DNA from 3 places in the Janthinobacterium sp. 35 genome. Region 1 is predicted to be linked to each of the others. Evidence: predicted binding sites of a transcription regulator. Region 1 holds the regulator's gene; each other region holds the start of a gene.
What was found. The regulator FNR, encoded in region 1, switches genes on or off when oxygen is low (the NO sensors DNR and NnrR bind a similar motif). The targets are predictions, from matches to a motif close to TTGATNNNNATCAA.
Positions count from the first base shown of each region.

Region 1 (5,316 bases):
GCCCATTATGTGCTGAGCCTGTCCGGTTCCACCTCGGACCCCGTCAAATCCGTGCTGGGCAAAGCCAAGTTCGGTGCCTGCATGGCCTGTCACGGTGCCGATGCGAAGGGCAATCAGATGCTCGGTTCGCCTAACCTGACGGACAAGATCTGGCTGTACGGCGGCAGTGCTGATACCATCATGGAAACCGTACGCAAGGGACGCAGCAACACCATGCCGGCCTTCAGCGATTTCCTCGGCGAGTCCAAGGTCCACGTGCTGTCGGCCTATGTCTGGAGCCTGTCGAATCCACAGACGCCCGTGAAATGATGTAATGGAACCTCAAGTCATCAAGATGTATGCGGCCCGCGAGCAGATCTACCCTCGCGAGGCCAAAGGACGCTACGCTACCTGGCGATGGGTATGTGTATGGCTTACCCAGCTGGCGTTCTACGGCTTGCCGTGGTTGACCTGGAATGGCAGGCAAGCCCTGCTGTTCGATTTGACCACGCGCAAGTTCTACATTTTCGGCGTCGTGCTGTGGCCCCAGGATTTCATCTATCTGGCGGCCCTGCTGATCATCTGTGCGTATTTGTTGTTTCTCGTCACGGCCATCGCCGGGCGGGTGTGGTGCGGGTTCTCTTGCCCGCAAACGGTATACACGGAAATCTTCCTGTGGGTCGAACGCCGCATCGAGGGCACGCGCAGCGCGCGCATGGCCCTCGACAAGCAGGGACCGTCCGTGCGCAAGGCCTTCAAGAAGACGGCCAAGCACCTGGCATGGGGCGCCATCGCCCTGTGGACGGGCTTTACCTTTGTCGGCTACTTCACGCCGATCAAGGAACTGGCGCAGTCGGTGACCACCCTGAACTTCGGTCCCTGGGAATGGTTCTGGGTCTTGTTCTACAGCCTGGCAACCTACGGCAACGCGGGCTGGCTGCGCGAGCAGGTGTGCAAATACATGTGCCCCTACGCGCGCTTCCAGAGCGCCATGTTCGACCAGGACACGCTGATCATCACCTACGATGCCAAGCGCGGCGAACCGCGTGGCGCCATCAGCAAGAAGGCTGGCAACAACGACAAGCTGGGCGACTGCATCGACTGCACCCTGTGCGTGCAGGTGTGTCCGACCGGCATCGATATCCGCAACGGCCTGCAGTATGAATGCATCGGCTGCGCCGCCTGCGTCGATGCCTGCAATACGGTGATGGACAAGGTCGACCGGCCGCGGGGACTGGTACGCTACAGTACCGACCATGCGATGGAAAACAACTTCAGTTCGAAGCAGATCCGCCAGCGCGCCATGCGCCCGCGCGTGCTGATCTACACTTCCATCCTGGCCCTGATCATCATCGCCGTGTGTACCTCGCTGGCGCTGCGCACGCCCCTGAAAATGGACGTGATCCGCGACCGCGGTTCGATGGGACGCGAAGTGGAAGACGGCATGATCGAAAACGTCTACCGCTTGCAGATCATGAACACCTCGGAGCAAACCCAGCATTTTAAAATCAGCGCTTCCGGCTTGCCGGGCCTGACCTTGCTGACGCGCGAAGAGGTGACCTTGCAGCCGACGGAAACGCTGGGTTGGCCGATCCGCCTGCGCGTGCCGCACGGCGTGGGCGAAAAGGGTTCGAACAAGATTGCGATCGAATTGCATTCGCTGGACGACCCATCGCTGCATGTGCGTGAAAGCGCGGTATTCATCGTACCGCGGTGATGTTGATTCGGGGTCGGACCCTCCGGGTCCGACCCCGGTATGTCGCCGTAGGGGTAGCATCCAACATGCGGTAGGTTTACTGTATTTTCAACCCAGAAGCAAAAGCTGGGGTCAGACCCACAGGGTCCGACCCCAAGGAGAACAAAATGTCCGACAGTCTGAAACTGCAACCTCCCGTTGCCCCGTGGTACAAGCATCGCTGGCCTTGGCTGCTGATGATCGGCCCCGGCCTGTCGGTGGTCGTCGGCAGCTTCATGGGCTATATCGCGTTTACGCAGCCTGATGCGCTGGTGGTGGGCGACTATTACAAGCAGGGCAAGGCGATCAACCAGGATTTGAAGCGCGACACGATCGCCAGCAACCTGGCGATGGATACCAGCCTGTCGTATGACGTGGCACAAGCGCGCCTGAGTGGTTCCGTGCACAGCTTCGGCAAGGCTTACCAGGGTCCGCTGCAGCTGCATCTGGCGCATGCGACCTTGCCGGAAAAGGATATCAAGCTGCTGGTGCAGCCCGATGCGGCCGGCAATTTTTCCGTGGCGCTGCCGATGCTCGAACGCAGCCGCTGGCAAGTACTGGTGGAAAACGACAAACGCGAGTGGCGCCTGTCCGGCATCTGGACCTGGCCGCTGCAGCGCAGCATCGCGCTGCATGCAGATGAGGAACTGTAAGCCTTATTTGCAGACGTCCGTGCCGGCCGTAATGGCTTTCAACTTGGCGGGCTGCAAGATCTCGATCTCGCGGTTGGAGACGCGCAGCCAGCCTTCCTTCTTGAATTTCGACAATAAACGGCTGACGCTCTCGATGGTCAGCCCCAGGTAATTGCCGATTTCCTCGCGCGACATGCGCAGCTGAAATTTGCTGGCCGAATAGCCGCGCGCTTCATAGCGCGAGGCCAGGTTGACGATAAAGGCGGCAAAACGCTGGGTCGCCTGCATATTGCCCAGCAACAGCATGACGCTTTGCTCGCGTGTGATTTCCTGGCTCATCATGCGATGGAAATGACGCAGCAGGGTCGGCATATTGCCCAGTAATTGTTCCAGGCTGGAAAACGGAATTTCACACACTTCGCTGTCTTCCAGCGCCACCGCATTACAGTGATGGCGGTCGGCGCTGATGGCGTCCATACCCAGCAGTTCGCCAGCCATCTGAAAACCCGTCACCTGCTCTTCACCGCCCGGATTGATCTGGTACGTCTTGAAGTGCCCCAGGCGGATCGCGTACAGATTCTGGAACGAGTCGCCGATGCGGAACAGCGAGGCACCGCGCACGATCTTGCGGCGGCGGCCGATGATCTGGTCCAGCCTGTCCATGTCGCCCACATCGAGGCCCATCGGCAGGCACAATTGATGCATGCTGCAGGTCGAGCATCGCGCACGCAACGCTTCCACGGTCACTGTGGGCATGGTGGGAGTGAGTAGCGCTTCAGTCATGTCGGTACCTTTTAGAAAATGCAATAACGAGTTTACTGCATACAGGGTTGCCGTGTGCCAATTTCACCGCATTTCCGCTGAATAAACGACGTTCTGACTTTGATTATATGGCAACATCGTTAAAAGCCCAGGTGGGAAAGGCAATTTGCGCGGCGCCGCTTGCCAAGTTGATGTATTGATAGGAAAATTCCCGACAGCATTAGCTGCCGCCTGTACCGCCCGGTACTGAAAAGGAAATCATGAAGCCTCTCGGCATCAAAGCAAAAGTCGCGCTGGCCACCAGCCTGACCTCGATCGCCATGATCGCGCTGGTCACCATGATACAGGTGCAGCGCATGCGCGCCGACTTCACCCGAGTACTGCTGAGCCAGCAGTCTGCCCTGATCACCCGCACCGCTGCCGAACTCGACGACAAGCTGGGCATGCTGCTGCAGATCGTCACTTTGACGGCCCGGCAACAGCCGCCGGCATTGATCGCCCAGCCCGCCCAATTGCGCGAATACTATTCGCGCCGCTCGATGCTGGTACTGTTCGACGACGTGCTGGTGCTCGATGCGCAAGGCGCCGTCGTAGCCGACATGCCGGAAGTAGCGGGGCGCGCCGGCATCAACGTCGCCGAGCGCGAATATTTCCAGACCGTGCTGCGCACGCGCCAGCCCATGATCACCGAGCCGATGCTGGGCAAGTCGAGCGGCATGCCCATCGTGCAGATGGTGGCGCCCGTGCTCACCGCCGATGGCCAGGTGGCTGGCGTGGTGATCGGCGTGCTGCGCCTGTACAAGGACAACCTGCTGGGACGCTTGCGTTCGGAAAAGATCGGCAAGAGCGGCTATTACTTCATCCTCACGCGCGGCGCCGTGCCGCGCTACGTGCTGCACCCCGACACCAGCCGCTTGCTGCAGCCGCGCCTGCCGAACGCCAACCTGACCACCACGCAGTTGCTGAAGCAAGATGGCGAAGGCAGCATGGTCAGCACCAACAGCCGCGGCATCACGGCCGTCAACAGCTTCAAACGCCTGAAATCGGTGAACTGGCTGCTGGCCGCCTCGCTGCCTCTCGACGATGCCTTCGAACCGTTCGATGGCGTGCTGTACCGGCTGGTGCTGTGGAGCGTCCTCGCTTCGCTGCTGGCCGCGTTTATTCTGGGCTGGGTCACCGTGCGCCTGCTGTCGCCGCTGGTGCGCCTGCGCGACACGCTGCAAGCCATGCGCACCAGCGGCAGCCGTTTCACGCCCGTGCCGGTGCGGCAGCGCGACGAAATCGGCGAACTGACGGAAGCGTTCAACGGCCTGATGAGCGAACGCGACCGCCTGCAGCAGGAACTCGAAGCGCGCGCGGCGGAGCTGGAACAGGAGCGCGACCGGGCCGAGGCGGCCAACCGCGCGAAGAGCGATTTCGTGGCCAACATGAGCCATGAAATCCGCACGCCCCTGAATGCCGTGCTGGGCATGGTGTACTTATTGGGCAATACCAGGCTCGATACGGAACAGCGCAAGTATCTGACCATGGTGCGCGTGGCGGGCCAATCGCTGCTGGGCATCCTCAACGACGTGCTCGACTATTCGAAGATCGAGGCGCGCCGCATGGAATTGTCGCCCGTCGAATTCGACCTCGACGAAGTCATGAACACGCTGGCCACGACGATGACCATGAATGCGGGCGAAAAGGAGCTGGAACTGGCCATCGCCGTCGAGCCCGACGTGCCGCGGCGCCTGATGGGCGACGCCCAGCGCCTGCAGCAAATCCTCGTCAACCTGGCCGGCAACGCCATCAAGTTTACCGAGAGCGGCGAAGTGGTGGTGGCCGTCAGCCTGGCCGAGAGAGAGAACGGCCGCGCCTGGCTGCGCTTCGAAGTGCGCGACACGGGCATCGGCATGACGGAACTGCAGCAACAGCAGCTGTTTGCCGCGTTTTCACAGGGCGACCAGAGCATCACGCGGCGCTTCGGCGGCACGGGCCTGGGCCTGGCCATCAGCAAGCAGCTGATCCACATGATGGGCGGTGATATCGCCGTGGCCAGCAGCGAAGGCAAGGGCAGCCGCTTCTGGTTCAGCGTGCCGTTCGAGATGCTGGCGCAGCCGGCCGAAACGCGGCGCACGCCGGCACTGGGCCAGCTGCGCCTGCTGGTGGCCGACGATAACCGCACCACGCGCGAACTGATCGTCAAGCTGATCGAGGCCTGGGGCT
Region 1 covers NZ_PEFN01000001.1:2,625,062-2,630,377, reverse strand. The annotation lists gene ccoP (cytochrome-c oxidase, cbb3-type subunit III) at 1-309, shown strand, start outside; gene ccoG (cytochrome c oxidase accessory protein CcoG) at 314-1,696, shown strand; gene CLU93_RS11795 (FixH family protein) at 1,843-2,367, shown strand; gene fnr (fumarate/nitrate reduction transcriptional regulator Fnr) at 2,371-3,129, opposite strand; gene CLU93_RS11785 (response regulator) at 3,369-5,316, shown strand, end outside.

Region 2 (5,316 bases), 700 kb from region 1:
TTTTTCTGTTGCAGCAGGGGCAGGGCGAAGGCGATCGGCTTGTTGGTGACGCAGGCCAGGCGCAAGCCCGCCGCCTTCATCGCCGCCAGGCCTGCTTCCACGTCCGGGTACAGGGTGCTGAACTGGCCATTGATGGCCAGGTAGTGGCGCTGGTAGGCGTCCATGGCGTGCTCGAAATGCTGTTCCACGCCGGCCGCGTCGAAGTCCAGGGCCAGCACGGTGCGGATCAGGTTTTCCGAGCCCTTGCCCACCATCAGCTTGATGGCTTCGGCGCTGATGGGTGCCAGATCGAATTCGGCGCGCATGCCGTTGATGGCGACATGAAAATCGGGCACGGTGTCGAGCATCGTGCCATCGAGGTCGATGATGGCGGCGCGCACGCCGGCCAGTACGTGGTCTTTCACCGTGCCCGCTTGCATCAGGCGCCCGTCACTTTTGCCAATTCGGCACGCATGGCGTCGATGACTGCCTTGTAATCGGGCTTGCCGAAGATGGCCGAGCCGGCGACGAAGGTGTCGGCGCCGGCGGCAGCGGCGGCGCCGATGTTGTCGATCTTGATGCCGCCATCGACTTCCAGCATGATGTCACGGCCCGATTCGTCGATCATGCGGCGCGCTTCGGCGATTTTTTTCAGTGCTTGCGGAATGAAGGACTGGCCGCCGAAGCCCGGGTTGACCGACATGATCAGGATGATGTCGATCTTGTCCATCACGTGTTCCAGGTAGTGCAGCGGCGTGCCCGGGTTGAACACCAGGCCCGATTTGCAGCCATTGTCGCGGATCAGCTGCAAGGAACGGTCAAGGTGATCCGACGCTTCCGGGTGGAAGGTGATGATGTTCGCGCCAGCCTTGGCGAAATCCGGGATAATGCGATCGACAGGCTTGACCATCAGATGCACATCGATGGGTACTTGCACGTGCGGGCGAATCGCTTCGCACACCAGGGGGCCGATGGTCAGGTTCGGCACATAATGGTTATCCATCACGTCGAAGTGGATGATGTCGGCGCCGGCGGTAACGACGTTGCGCACTTCCTCGCCCAGGCGGGCAAAGTCGGCGGACAGGATGCTGGGAGCGATACGGAATGTTGTCATGGTGGCTAAAGGCTAAGAGTAGAAAATGCGAAGATGCGCTATTTTACGCTTGACGCCGTTACCATGCCTCATTGAAGCACGGTGGAACGCAGAATACACGGCGCGCGATGGCCAATGCGGCGCGCGCGACACACAATATACGACTGGCAATGTCTGAATAGGAATGACGATGGCGACTTATGAATTTACGGTAACGGTCAAGACACAATATCTGCCCGAGCAATCGGCCCCCGACCAGGGGCGGCACGTGTTCAGCTACACGATTCGCGTCGTCAACACGGGCACGGCAGGCGCGCAACTGATTTCGCGCCACTGGGTCATCACGGATGCGAACAACAAGGTCGAAGAGGTGCGCGGCCTGGGCGCCGTCGGCCACCAGCCGCTGCTGCAGCCGGGCGAACAGTTCGAGTACACGAGCGGCACCATGCTGGGCACGCCGCAAGGCTCGATGCACGGCGAATACTTTTGCGTGGCCGAGGATGGTCATCAGTTCGAAGCGCTGATTCCCGAGTTCGTGTTGTCGGTGCCGCGTACCCTGCATTAAGGAAACGCCGGGGGCTTGCGCCCCCACTTACTTCAGCTTTTCGGTGCTGTCCTGTTCTTCGCCGAGCTGTTTGCGCGCCGGTGGTGCGGGCTTTTTGCCCGAATACATGGTCCACCAGACTATAAATGCCAGCAAGAAGAACGCCACCAGCGCCTCTATCATCAAGATCCACATACGCACCCCTATGTTATTTACCCGCAGCTTAGTATTTACCCGCCGTCTGTTGACACGCGGTAGTCTACCCGTTTCAATCAGCGCCGTCGCGCTTGCGCTTTCCGCCTGTACCACGCCGCCGGCAGAGCCGGTTACTGCGACTGGCAAGGCGCCTGCGATTGCTCCGACTGTCGTCAGGCCGGTGCCGGCCAAGCCGGCCGAGGCCAAGGATGCCAAAGACGCGACGGATGCTGCGGCCCCAACGTTCGTGCCCGCCAAATTTGCCGCCTTGCCAGGCTGGGCCCGCGACGACATGCGCGCCGCCTGGCCCGCGTTCATGGCTTCATGCGGCGTGCTGGTGAAACGCCCGGACTGGAAGGAGTCGTGCACCATCGCGCGTCAGGTGAATGCCGATAGCGACAAGGCCATCCGTCTGTTCTTCGAAACTTTCTTTGTGCCCAATCAAGTCGTCACCGCCGATGGCGCCAATACTGGTTTGGTGACCGGTTATTACGAGCCGCTGCTGCACGGCGCGCGCAAGCGCGGCGGTCCATACCAGACGCCGCTGTACAAGGTGCCTGACGACCTCGTTTCGGTGGACTTGTCCGGCGTGTATCCGGAATTGAAGAACATGCGTTTGCGGGGCAAGCTGGTGGGCAAGAAGGTGATCCCGTACGCGACCCGCGCCGACATCGAGCGCGCCACGTCCGTCACGGGCAAGGAATTGCTGTGGGTGGATGACGAAGTCGAGGCCTTCTTCCTGCAAGTGCAGGGTTCCGGGCGCGTGCAGCTGACCGATACGCAGGAAACCGTGCGCGTGGCGTACGCGGACCAGAATGGTCACCCGTACAAATCCATCGGCCGCTACCTGGTCGACAAGGGCGAGCTGACCTTGAGCCAGGCGTCCGCGCAGGGCATCAAGGCGTGGATCGCCGGCCACCCCACGCGCAAGGATGAATTATTCAACGCCAATCCGAGCTATGTCTTCTTCAAGGAAGAGCGCCTGCCCGATCCCAAAGTGGGACCGAAGGGCGCATTGGGCGTGCCGTTGACGCCGCAGCGCTCGGTGGCCATCGATTCGCGCTTCCTGCCGCTGGGTGCGCCCGTGTTCCTGTCCACCACGCAAGCCAATAGCGAGATTCCCATGCAGCGGCTGGTGATGGCGCAGGATACGGGCGGCGCCATTCGCGGCCCCATCCGGGTCGATTACTTCTTTGGTTTCGGTGCGGAAGCGGCGGAGAATGCGGGCCGCATGAAGCAGAGCGGCGCCGTGTGGGTGTTGTTGCCGAAGCAGGCGCCGGCGCGCTGAGTTTCTCGCGGCGCCGGGCGGGGATTGCGCTAACGCAAGGTTAGCGCAAGACCATGACAGGTAAATGGGTATGCGCCAGCACTTTTTGCGTTTCGCTGCCCACGAACAGCTTGTTCAAGCCTTTGCGGCCATGCGAAGCCATCAGGATGATGTCGCAATGGTAGGTTTGCGCCGCATTGACGATTTCCTCGTGCGGGCTGGGCGAGACGACGACCACGCCTTCAAAGGGCACGCCGACGGCGCGCGCCGCTTCACCGATCTTGTCGACGGCGCGTTGCGATGCCTCCTGCATCTGCTGTTCATACAGGCTGGCGTCGAGCACGATGCCGCCATCGGCCATCGGCGAGAACGGGAACGGTTGCACCACGCTGAGGGCGACCAGCTTGGCCTTGTTCAATTGAGCAAAGGCGAGGGCCGTCTCGGCCGCTTTGTCGGACAGCGGCGAGCCGTCGGTGGGAAATAAGATGGTGTTAAACATGACGTGCTCCTAGAGTGATGGAAGACAGCTTATGGATTTACCTCAATTAATTCCTTGATGTAAATCAAAACTCACAGGCTTTGGCATGAATAGTGTCGCCAAGGCAATCTTTTAGCAGTGTATGCCCGTTTATCGCTTCAGGTGCGCACGCTACGCAGCGGCGTGCCCCACACCATGGCGATCGTCAGTGCGATGCTGCCTGCCGCGATGCAGGCCAGGCCATTGCGCACGCCAAAGTGTTCCGCTACCCAGCCGGCGGCCAGCGCGCCCAGCGGCGCCGTCGCTACCGTCAGGAAGCGCATGGTTGAGGTCATGCGGCCCAGCATGGGGTCGGGTGTGACTTTCTGGCGCAAGCCCAGGTAGGGAATGAAGAACAGCATCACGCCGCAATCAAAAAAGAACATCAGCACGGCATAGGCCACGGCACTGGCCGCCGCACTGCCTAATAGTAAGGCGGGGATGGTGGGCGTCAGGGCAAAGCACACGGAGGTGGACGCCAGCCCGATCAGGATGGTGCGACCGGCGCCATAGCGGCGCGTCAATGGCTTGACGATGAAGGCGCTCAGCAGCACGCCGGCGCCACCGAGCATCTGCGTCATGCCCAGCACGCCAGGACTCATGCCCAGGTCGCGCGTGGCAAACAGCACCGTCAAGGCCATGCTGGCGTAAAACAGGAAGTGCCAGATGCCGGCGCCCCAGGCCAGCGCGCGCAGCAGCGGTTCGCGCCAGACAAACAGCAAGCCGTCGGCGATGTCGCGCAAGGCGTGCTTGTCGGACGGTGCAGGCCGCGGATCGCGCACGCTCATGGCGCGCAGATTGAAGACGGACACCAGATAGCCGCAGGCCGTGCACAGGATGGCGGCGGGCGCCGACAGGACTTGCACCAGCACGCCGGCCAGGCCGGGGCCGATCAGGCGCGAAGCCGATTCGGTGGCAGCAAATTTTGATTGCGCATCGATCAAGCCGTCGCGGCCCACCAGGAAGGTCAGGAAAACCTGTTCGGCGCCGCCGCCGACAACGAAGCCCGTGCCGATGATGAATCCCACTATATATAACCAGGGCATCGACAGCACGCCGCACCAGTAGGCGACGGCGACGCTGGCCAGCGCCAGGCCCGACATGGTTTCGCTGAACAGCATGATCGGGTGCTTGCTGCGCCGGTCCAGCAGCACGCCGACGGGCAAGCCGAAGAGGGCAAACGGCAGCGCCTGCAGGGCGACGAGCACCCCCATTTGTTCTGGCGTCGCATGTAATAACAATACCGCGCACAGGGGCAGGGCCAGCGAGGTGATCTGGGCGCCGAAGCAATTGAGGCCGTTGCTGAACCACAGGCGGCGAAAATTGACGCTGGCGGCGCTGCCGTCGCCGCGCAAATGGCGGGCGCAGTACTGGAAGAAGGAAGAGAAAATACGCTGCTCGATAAAGGTGGTCGGGCTCACAATAATAGCAGCGCACTTGTCGCGCCGCCGCTGTTAGCCGCTACAATCGTCACACCGTTCATCCAGAGGAGACACCATGCAATACGAAGACTTGATCATCGATATCCAGGACAAAGTGGCGGTCATCCGCCTGAACCGCCCGAAGGCACTCAACGCTTTGAACGACAACATGATGAATGAACTGGGCGACGCCCTGCTGAAATTCGACGCGGACGAGAATATCGGCTGCATCGTGCTCACGGGCAGCGAAAAAGCGTTTGCCGCCGGCGCCGATATTGCCGCCATGGCCGATTACACCTA
Region 2 covers NZ_PEFN01000001.1:1,927,741-1,933,056, reverse strand. The annotation lists gene CLU93_RS08700 (phosphoglycolate phosphatase) at 1-419, opposite strand, end outside; gene rpe (ribulose-phosphate 3-epimerase) at 419-1,093, opposite strand; gene apaG (Co2+/Mg2+ efflux protein ApaG) at 1,263-1,637, shown strand; gene CLU93_RS28175 (hypothetical protein) at 1,665-1,811, opposite strand; gene mltA (murein transglycosylase A) at 1,993-3,099, shown strand; gene CLU93_RS08680 (universal stress protein) at 3,140-3,577, opposite strand; gene CLU93_RS08675 (MFS transporter) at 3,715-5,016, opposite strand; gene CLU93_RS08670 (enoyl-CoA hydratase) at 5,093-5,316, shown strand, end outside.
Region 2: CLU93_RS08680 (universal stress protein) is a predicted target of FNR. The motif match lies at 3,632-3,645, and genes of this name have one in related genera.

Region 3 (5,316 bases), 1.3 Mb from region 1:
TGGGCCCGCTGCAAGTGGCCTTGCCCGTGCTGGCCAGCGAACGCCTGCACGGTGCCGCGGCGCTAGGACTGCTGATGGGCGCGCACGGCGCCGGCACCCTGGCCGGCATGCTGGCGTCCAGCCTGGGCGGCGCCTGGCTGCGCCAGCGTTTCGGCGCCACCCTGCTGCTCGTCGACGCCATCGTGGGCTGCCTGCTGATGGCGCTGGGACAAATCAGCACGGCCTGGCAAGGCGCGGCATTGCTGGCCGTGACTGGGCTGCTGGGCGGCTATGTGCAGGTGGCCATCTTTACGTGGATACAGCGGCGCGTGGCGCCCGCCATGCTGGGCCGGGCGATGGCCGTGTTCATGGGCATCTTCCTGGGCCTGGCGCCCCTGTCGGCGGCGGCCACGGGCGCGCTGCTGCGCCACCTGAGCGTGGGCGAACTGTTCTGCGCCGGCGGCGCCTTGCTGCTGGCGGCCGCCGTAGCGGCCGCCCTGTGGAGCGACATTGCGCGCATCGCGGGCAGCGCTTCCGTATCATCACCTTGAGAGAGTTCCAGCATGGATAAAACACGACAAACGGCCCTGAAAGCGGCTTACCGGCAACAAGCGCCAGCATTGGGCATCATCGCCCTGCGCCACCTGCCCAGCGGATACGCCCTGCTCGAACGCAGCCGCAACGCCCCTGGCGCGCTGAACCGCCACCGCTTCGAGCTGAACCTGGGCACGCACCGCAACGCCCGCTTGCAGGCGGATTGGCGGCGCGATGGCACGGCAGCCTTCCGCTTCGATATCATCGACAGCGTCAAGCTACCCGACGATCCCGCCTTCGATGCCGAGGCCGAACTCGATGCCCTGCTGGCGCTGCACCGCGCACAGTGGCTGGAACAGGGGCAGCCACTGTATTGAGCAATATTGCTTTACACTTGCGCACTCAAGCACTGCGCAGCCAACATAAAGAAAACCATGACCGATCACACTTCCCCGCTGCTGGACGGCGCCGGTGCGCTGGACTTTTGCCTGCGCCTGGCGCGTGCCCAGGCACTCATCGTGCGCCGCTTCGACAGCATCCTGGGCAATCTGCACGGCCTGAGCTTTGGCGATTATCAATTGCTGTACCACTTGCAGCGTGCGCCCGGTGGCCGCCTGCGCCGCATCGACCTGGCCGAGCGCCTGGCGCTGACGGCGTCCGGCATCACGCGCTCGCTGATGCCGCTGGAAAAAATCGGCCTGGTGGCGCGCCAGGCCGATGCGCGCGATGCCCGCGTCGGCTATGCCGTCATCACCGCGGCGGGGCAAGCCCTGCTGATCCACGCCGATGCGACGGCGCAGGCGCTGGGCCAGGAATTGCTGGGCAGCGCCAGCGCGGAGCAGCTGGCACCGCTGTCCCTGCTGCTGGCCGGCATCGCCGGCAGCCAGCCCGGCAACGGCTGACGCCCGCTCCTTACACCAGCGCCAGCTTGCGCAAACGCCGCGTCGACGGCCAGCGCGCCATGCCCGTCTCGTCGCGGATGGCGGCGCAGGCGGCCAGCACTCTGGCGCACTCGTCCTCGCGCAAGCCCGCATTCAGGGTCAGGCGCACCAGCGAGCGGTTCTTCGGCGTGGCCGGCGCGCAGAACACGGCGCCGTAGATGCCGTGCCGCTCCAGCGCCTTGCGCAGGATCAGGGTGTCGGGTTCAGTGCCCGCTTCCAGCGCGATGATTTGCTCGGTGCCGTCGCTGACGTTGTAGCCAAGCTCAGCCAGACCCTGGCGCAGCTGCACGCTGTGGCGGCGCAGGGCGGCGCGGCGGGCATCGGCGGCGCGGATGAAATCGAGCGCCGCATCGAACCACGCCAGCTCGTGTTCCAGCAGGCAGGAGCTGAAGATGGCGGGCCGCGAAGCGGACAGGAAATAGCCCTTGAAGCGGGCCGAACAGGTGATCAGCCCCGCGCGCCCCGCAAACGCCTTGGCCAGCGACGCCGTGCGGAAATGCACGCGCCCGGCCAGGCCCAGCTCGGCCACCAGGCCCGCGCCCTGCGGGCCGTGCGTGCCCAGCGAGTGCGACTCGTCGACGATCAGCATGCTGCCGCTGCGCTCGGCGATTTCCACCATTTCCAGCAGCGGCGCCACGCTGCCATTCGTGCTGTACAGCGCATCGACGACGATGATGCCGGGGCCATGCTTGTCGAGCTGGCGCTGCAGGTGGGCGCCATCGTTATGCAGGAAGGCCACGGGCACGGCTTGCGCCGATTGCACCCCTTCCCACAGCGAGGCGTGCGCCTGCATGTCCAGGTAGACGGGGATGCCGGGCCCGGCCAGGCTTTGCAGCAAACCCACGTTGGCGGCCCAGCCCGACTGCGCCAGCACACAGGCTTCGCTGCCGAGATAGTCCGCAAATTTTTGTTCGAGCCGGTGCTGGCGGCTGCCTTCCTGCAGGAACACGGACGACATCAGCATGGCGCCGCCGCCTTGCAAGACGCGCGCCTGGGCCGCCAGCAGCACGGTCTCGCCGGCGATGTTCAGGTAATCATTACCTGCCAGCATGACCGCACGCGCGGGCATGGCTTGCCATTCATGCAGGTGTTCGCCACCGAGCAGCTTCTCGATGCGCTCGACGTAATGTTCATCCATGCGTGCGCGCACGAAGGCAGGCATCTGTTGTTCGGCATGGATGGCGCGGGACGACAGGGGAAAAAGGGCGTGTGACATAGGGCACTCCTGATTGGTTGCGGGGGGAACTACCGCGTCCAACATGCGCGAGCCATCCGGCAAGAGTTTGATACAGCTCAACAGTTATGCCGATATTCTGCTGATAAGGAAGGAACCCGCCGATCATGTTGCATTGACACGCCTCAACGAACACGTCCCCTGATCATGATGCACGTGCAGTCCCCTTCCGGAAAACGGTGGCAAGGCAAGCTGCTCCAGCCTTTCCTGCATTTCCACGACGCCATCGAACACACACCCGTGCGACGCGCGCAGGTGCGGACGCTGGCGCTCATCGGCGCGCTGGGGATGCCCCTGTACTACGCGCTGTGGCATTATTTTTTTCCGCAAGAATACGAATCGCCGCTGCTGCGCACCATCTCCGCCCTGCTGTTCCTGCCCGCGCTGTGGCCTGACCGCTTCAGCAATACCTGGTTCAGCGTGTACCTGTTCCTGGGGCTGACCTTCGAACTGCCGTTTTTCTTCACGTACATGTTCCTGATGAACCACGCCTCGGCGCTGTGGATGCATTCACTGCTGGTGGCGCTGATCGTGCTGTTTCACTTCGATACGCGCATCGCCGTGCTGGCCTACCTGAGCGGCACCCTGCTGGCCTGCCTGGCGTTTGCCGTGTTTGGTGATCCCGCCTTTTTGCTCAGCGGCGACGTCTTGCAGCAATTGCCCGTGCACTGGTTCACGATTGCCGTGCTGTCGGTGGTCAAGGTGGGGCGCCATGTGGGCGCACAAGAGAAACTGGCCGGGCTGGCAGCCGGACTGGGCAGCGTGGCGCACGAATTGCGCACGCCCCTCGTCAGCGTCGAGGCGAACGTGCGCGGACTGCAGCGCAAGCTGCAAGACCAGCCGCCCGACGCGGCCAGCCTGGAAGCGCTGGCGCGCATCCAGTTCGAAGTACGCCACATGCACCACATGATCGATTTGTTCCTGCTCAGCGCCAGCGCCGTCAATCGCAAGCTCGAAGCGAACGAAGCGGTGGTCATGCACGACAGCGTGGCGGCCGTGCTGCGCCGCTATCCATTTACCAGCACGGCCCAGCGCGAGATCGTCAAGGTCGAGGTACGCGCCGATTTCACGTTTCCCGGCCAGTCGGAACTGTGCGTGGTGATCCTGCTGAACCTGCTGCGCAATGCCTTGAAAAGCATCCACCGCGCCGGCAAGGGCCGCGTGCGCATCATCATCGATGGCGCCCATCCCGTGCCGCGCCTGCTGTTCATCGACACGGGCTGCGGCATCGCGGCCAACCGCCTGCCGCTGATCTTCGACCGCTTCTATTCGTATCCTGCGCACAACGGCAGCGGCATCGGCCTGGCCCTGTGCCGGCAAATCATGCAAGCCTGGCAGGCGCGCATCCGCTGCGTGGCGCGCGAAGGCGCCTATGCCATCTTCGTGCTGGAATTTCCCCAGCCCCTGCCCGTGCCCACGCACACCCGTTTTCCATCCATCCACCGCGCGAGGTGACGCATGCAACTGCCCGTCTACACCCATCCGACCCTGACCGTATTGATCGACGACAGCGATTCCTTCCTGAAAAGCCTGGCATTCCAGCTCGATCCCGGCCTGGCGCGCAAGACTTTCCACGACACCAGCAGCGCCTTGCACTGGCTGCGCCACAGCACGCAACTGGGCGAGACACCGCTGCACGTCAATTTCGACACGCAAAACTTGCCGCCCGACCAGCGCAACGTGGCGCTCGATCTCGAACGCATCTGGCGCATCAGCGGCCAGGCGCAGCGCTTTGCCGTGCCCTCCGTGCTGGTGGTCGATTATTCGATGCCGCAGATGAATGGCCTGGAATTCTGCCAGGCCGTGCGCGACTTGCCGTGCAAGAAGATTTTATTTACAGGGGCGGCCGATGAAAAAGTAGCCGTGACGGCCTTCAACCGGGGCTTGATCGACCGCTACATCAAGAAGAGCGACGACGATGCGCTCGACATCCTGGAACTGGAAATCGTTGCCCTGCAACGCGAATTCTTCCTGCAGCAATCGGACACCGTGCGCGACTTGCTATTGCTGCACGACTATGCTTTCCTGCAAGACGAAGCCATGGCCGCCGTCGTGTACGAGCTGTGCCAGCGTCATGGCTTCGTCGAGTTCTACATCTTTCCCAATCCCTGCGGCATCCTGTTCTTCACGCGCGACGGCCACGCCAGGCTTATGATCATCGAGACCGAGCGCAGCCTGCACACGCAATATGAAATGGCGCGCGACAGCGACGCACCGCAATCCCTGCTGCTTGCCCTGCTGGAAATGCGCGTGATCCCGTACTTTTCCGACGCCGACAGCGACGGCATGTATGCGGCGCACATCGGCGAAAACTGGTTCCGCTACTGCGCCGCGCCCACCATCTGCCTGGGCCGGGTGACGTATTTCTGGGCCCTGTTCGACGTGCCGCCGCACCAGCTGGGACAGCCGGTCATGTCCTATGCGAAATTTTTGCGCGCGGGCGCGGGCGACAGCGTCAGCGCGTAGTTGGCAACTTAGCCTTCGCGCAAGGTTTGCAGGGGCGGATGCTTGAGCACGTTACGCAAGCCCAGCCAGCCGCCGGCAATCGCGCACAGGGCGCCGGCCAGTAAACCAAACGCCCACACGCCCGGTGCAAAGCTCCAGGCGAACTTGAACTGGTACGTGGCC
Region 3 covers NZ_PEFN01000001.1:3,903,305-3,908,620, reverse strand. The annotation lists gene CLU93_RS17390 (MFS transporter) at 1-530, shown strand, start outside; gene CLU93_RS17385 (GIY-YIG nuclease family protein) at 543-890, shown strand; gene CLU93_RS17380 (MarR family winged helix-turn-helix transcriptional regulator) at 948-1,415, shown strand; gene cqsA (alpha-hydroxyketone-type quorum-sensing autoinducer synthase) at 1,426-2,670, opposite strand; gene CLU93_RS17370 (sensor histidine kinase) at 2,839-4,143, shown strand; gene CLU93_RS17365 (response regulator) at 4,147-5,154, shown strand; gene CLU93_RS17360 (ABC transporter permease) at 5,163-5,316, opposite strand, start outside.
Region 3: cqsA (alpha-hydroxyketone-type quorum-sensing autoinducer synthase) is a predicted target of FNR. The motif match lies at 2,738-2,751, and genes of this name have one in related genera.